Regions from separate parts of the uncultured Agrobacterium sp. genome, predicted to be linked through region 1. Evidence: predicted binding sites of a transcription regulator. Region 1 holds the regulator's gene; the other holds the start of a gene.
The links. The regulator LexA, encoded in region 1, represses DNA repair genes until DNA is damaged. The targets are predictions, from matches to a motif close to TGTTCNNNNTGTGTTCNG.

Region 1 (2,180 bases):
AGGTCTCCATCAGCACCCAGGGCCGAAGCGACCAAGACGAGTAGTTCTTGTTGGCTATGTAGAGTTCGTACATCCTTTTGTCTCCAAATGGTGATGCGTTTGTTCGCATGGCTTGATGGATTCCGGCGCTGGTTCACGTTGAAGCGCGTCCCAATCATTCAGATCCGCGCATATTCCCTCGTTCGATATTAGAGCGCCTCTCACTGCTGCACACCGTTGCGCAGTCTCATGCGGACAATGCTTGGGTTTTCTCGGTTGACAACATTTGTCAGTAATCTCGTAGCGCGGTCCCACAGGGAGTTACAGGCCGGATCACGAATGGCGGTCTTCACATTATTTGATGTGTCGGTCTGTCGAAGAGCAAAAACAGTCGCCGTGAGTGGTGGGATTTGAACTTCATTCGAAGTTCGGTGTTCGGTGGCTAGGTATCGTGGAGTAGGAGGAATAACATGGTGGTGAGGTCTGGTGGCTGTGCCTGCGGCAAGGTAAGGCTATCTCTTGTCGGTCAGCCTTATCGTGTCGGGATTTGTCATTGCATGGATTGTCGCAAACATCATGGTGCGCTCTTTCTTGCCTCGGCAATTTTTCCAGAGGATGCCGTAACGATCGATGGAGACACTCGCAGCTACAATGGCCGCTTTTTTTGCCCCGATTGCGGTTCACCGGTTTTTGGCCGGAGCGGCGACGAAGTAGAGGTCAATCTCGGTTCACTCGACGAGCCGGATCAATTTGAGCCGACCTACGAGCTTTGGACAATCCGCCGTGAGGCATGGCTTCCGGATTACCCCGCATTGCGCCGTTTCGATCGCGATCGGAAATCGACAGGCCGAACCGAAGAAGGGCGATAGACCCGTGCAGTTTCATTGTCCCATCATTGCTTTTGTCTCCGTTGAGGCGCGGAATACAAAAAAAGCAGGCGATGACCTGCCTTTTTGATTTTGTTCTGAGATTACTGCGCTCAACCGATCCGATGTAGGGTGCCTTCAGTCACCGGTCAGTGATAACGGCGAATGAGACCCACAAGTTTGCCCTGAATTTTGACCCTGTCGGGCCCAAAGATACGGGTTTCATAGGCCGGGTTCGCGGCCTCCAGGGCTATCGAAGCACCCTTGCGGCGGAACCGTTTCAACGTTGCTTCCTCATCATCCACAAGAGCGACGATGATGTCTCCAGGATTGGCCGTGCTGCCATTGCGGATGATCACGGTGTCTCCATCGAAGATGCCGGCCTCGATCATGGAGTCACCCTTGACTTCCAATGCGTAATGTTCACCCGTCCCGATCATGTCCACCGGCACGGCAACATCGTGGGTATTGTTCTGAATGGCGGAGATCGGAACACCGGCAGCGATGCGTCCCATCACAGGAACGGTGACCGCGCTTGAAATCGCATCATTTACGGGTTTTGAAGCAGGGGCAGGTTCCGGCGCTTTCGGCTTTCCGAGGCTACCCTCGATCACGCTTGGGGCGAATCCACGTACGGGCTTCTGCGCGGGTGCGGAATAGGCTTCCGGGAGTTTGATAACCTCCAGCGCTCTTGCCCGGTTCGGCAGACGGCGGATGAAGCCGCGCTCCTCCAAGGCGGTGATCAGACGGTGAATACCGGATTTGGAAGCGAGGTCCAGGGCATCTTTCATCTCATCGAAAGACGGGGGCACGCCGGACTCTTTCATTCGTTCATGAATGAATAGGAGCAGTTCCTGCTGTTTGCGCGTGAGCATGAGAAAACCCTTGGAATGCGTTGCGAGAATTCGCGAAACAAATACAGAACGAACACTATATGTTCCATATGTGTTCTGCAATCCCTTAAAATTCCGCAAACGTTCCGGCTTGCCGTTTCGCTGTCCTGTTTCCGCGCAAATGTGGAAGCTTGCCGCTAGGAATATGACAGCATCCTCCTGAACACGACGATGGCGAGCAGCAGGTTGATCGCTCAGCTTGGTTAGAACCGCGTCTCGCAGGAGAAGGAGCCGACCGAAGCCAGCGTGCGAGGAAGGCCTGGAAGGCGTCGAAACCGGTCCGGGTTTCCTCTGGAGGTGAGAACAGCGAGAATGTTTGTCGCATTTTGCTGGCGCAAGGTTTCAAGCCTGAAGAGCTGGAAAATCGATTCCGATTTTTGGGCTGATGTTGTAAGGCCTTTGCAAGCTCGCAAGGTTGCGGTTGCCGGCGATGTCTGGCGCA
Region 2 (2,180 bases), on a different contig from region 1:
GCCTTCCTTGCCAGCGCCAGAGACGGACTGGTACGTGGAGACGACCACGCGCTTGATCTTGGCAGCATCGTGCAGCGGCTTCAGCGCCACGACGAGTTGCGCCGTCGAGCAATTCGGGTTGGCAATGATGTTCTTCTTCTTGAAGCCCTCGACGGCGTCGGCGTTGACTTCCGGCACGATCAGCGGAACGTCCTGATCGTAGCGCCAGGCAGAGGAGTTATCGATAACGACGCAACCCTGCGCACCGATCTTCGGGGACCACTTCTTGGACACATCGCCGCCAGCAGACATCAGGCAGATGTCGGTATCGGAGAAATCGTAGTTTTCGAGATTGGAAACCTTCAGCGTACGGTCGCCGTAAGACACTTCCGTGCCCTGGCTACGGGCAGAGGCCAGTGGAACGACTTCGTCTGCCGGGAACCCACGTTCCGCCAGAATATTCAGCATTTCGCGCCCGACATTGCCGGTGGCGCCTGCGATTGCAACTTTGAAACCCATGATCAAGCTCTCTTTCTGCCTCTCCTCTTTTTGGTGAGGGGGAGCCGCCAAACTGCGGCTTCCTTTCCCCGGCCAAACCGGGGAGAGAGCGGCGGGCCAGAGACGTCAGACGGTTTTAATCGTCGTTTTGGCCGTAATTCGGATGGAATAGGAAAGGCGCGCAGGATCGCCGGCTGAACCCGCCGGGCTTTGCATGACGGTCATGTGCTGAACATGTCGCATGACGTTGCGCTCCTTTTCGTGCCAAAGCTATTAGGAGGTTTGTCTTTTCTGTCAAGCGCAAACATAGCCGCCGCCTGGCAGGTTTATCGGGTTTTTGCCGACAAGTTTGCGCACGCCGCAGCGCAGATAACATGGTCGGTCTAGTTGTCATACAGGTTACCAGCCGTGGCCGTGAACGATCTCAAACACCACCCGCAGTAAGAACATCGAATCTGACCCTTATGTTCTTGTTTTATTCTCTTTCCCGTGCCAAGTTAACTGCACGATAGGGTAGAGCCGTGCGGACGGCGAATACGGCTGTGGGGGCCATTCATGGTAGCGCGCGTCAATACAATTGCGTTTCAGGGTATCGAGGGCGTCCCTGTCGAAGTTCAGGTCATGGTGGCACCTGGCAAAGTCGGAATGCAGATCGTCGGCCTGCCGGATAAGGCTGTCGCCGAAAGCCGCGAACGTGTCCAGGCGGCACTTCACGCATCCGGCCTCGCCATGCCCGCCAAGCGGGTCACGGTCAATCTCGCCCCTGCCGATCTTCCCAAAGAAGGCTCGCATTTTGACCTCCCAATCGCGCTTGGCCTTATGGCCGCACTTGGCGCCATTCCGGCAGAGGCGCTCAACCGCTTCGTCGTGTTGGGAGAACTTAATCTGGACGGTACAATCGGTGCGGTGGCAGGTGCTCTTCCAGCCGCGATTGCCGCCAACACGCAAGACAAGGGTCTGATCTGCCCCGCCGATAGCGGACCCGAAGCCGCATGGGCGGGTGCCGATATCGACATCCTTGCGCCTCGCAGCCTGATTGCCATCGCCAACCATTTTCGCGGCACGCAACTTCTCTCAAGACCGGTTCCCGCCATTCGCGCCAACCCGGACAATCTGCCGGACCTGGCAGACATCAAAGGCCAGGAGAGCGCCAAACGCGCGCTCGAGGTTGCGGCAGCCGGTGGTCACAATCTCCTGATGGTTGGCCCGCCCGGCTCCGGCAAATCCATGCTGGCCTCCCGTCTGCCTTCAATTCTGCCACCGCTTTCGGCTTCTGAACTTCTCGAAGTCTCGATGGTACATTCGATCGCAGGCCAACTTTCCGGCGGTAAACTCTCCGATCGACGCCCGTTTAGAACACCGCACCACTCGGCGACGATGGCCGCCCTTGTCGGCGGAGGGTTGCGCGCCAAGCCGGGCGAGGCCTCGCTCGCCCACCACGGGGTGCTGTTTCTCGACGAATTTCCAGAATTCTCGCCGCAGGTGCTGGATGCGTTGCGCCAACCGCTCGAAACCGGTGAATGCATCATCGCCCGCGCCAATCACCGCGTCAGCTATCCCGCCGAGATCCAGCTGGTGGCAGCCATGAACCCCTGCAAATGCGGCATGGCCGGTGAACCCGGCTTCATCTGCGCACGCGGCCCAAGATGCGTTTCCGATTACCAAGCGCGTATTTCCGGTCCGCTGATGGACCGCATCGATAT

Region 2: QZ869_RS05370 (YifB family Mg chelatase-like AAA ATPase) is a predicted target of LexA. The motif match lies at 943-960, and genes of this name have one in related genera.

Annotation. Positions count from the first base shown of each region.
Region 1 covers NZ_CAJYTV010000011.1:589,563-591,742, reverse strand. Annotated here, with positions in the region: gene QZ869_RS11350 (glutathione S-transferase family protein) at 1-73, opposite strand, end outside; gene QZ869_RS11345 (GFA family protein) at 450-848, shown strand; gene lexA (transcriptional repressor LexA) at 995-1,720, opposite strand; gene QZ869_RS11335 (hypothetical protein) at 2,051-2,180, shown strand, end outside.
Region 2 covers NZ_CAJYTV010000007.1:52,723-54,902, forward strand. Annotated here, with positions in the region: gene QZ869_RS05365 (aspartate-semialdehyde dehydrogenase) at 1-498, opposite strand, end outside; gene QZ869_RS05370 (YifB family Mg chelatase-like AAA ATPase) at 1,033-2,180, shown strand, end outside.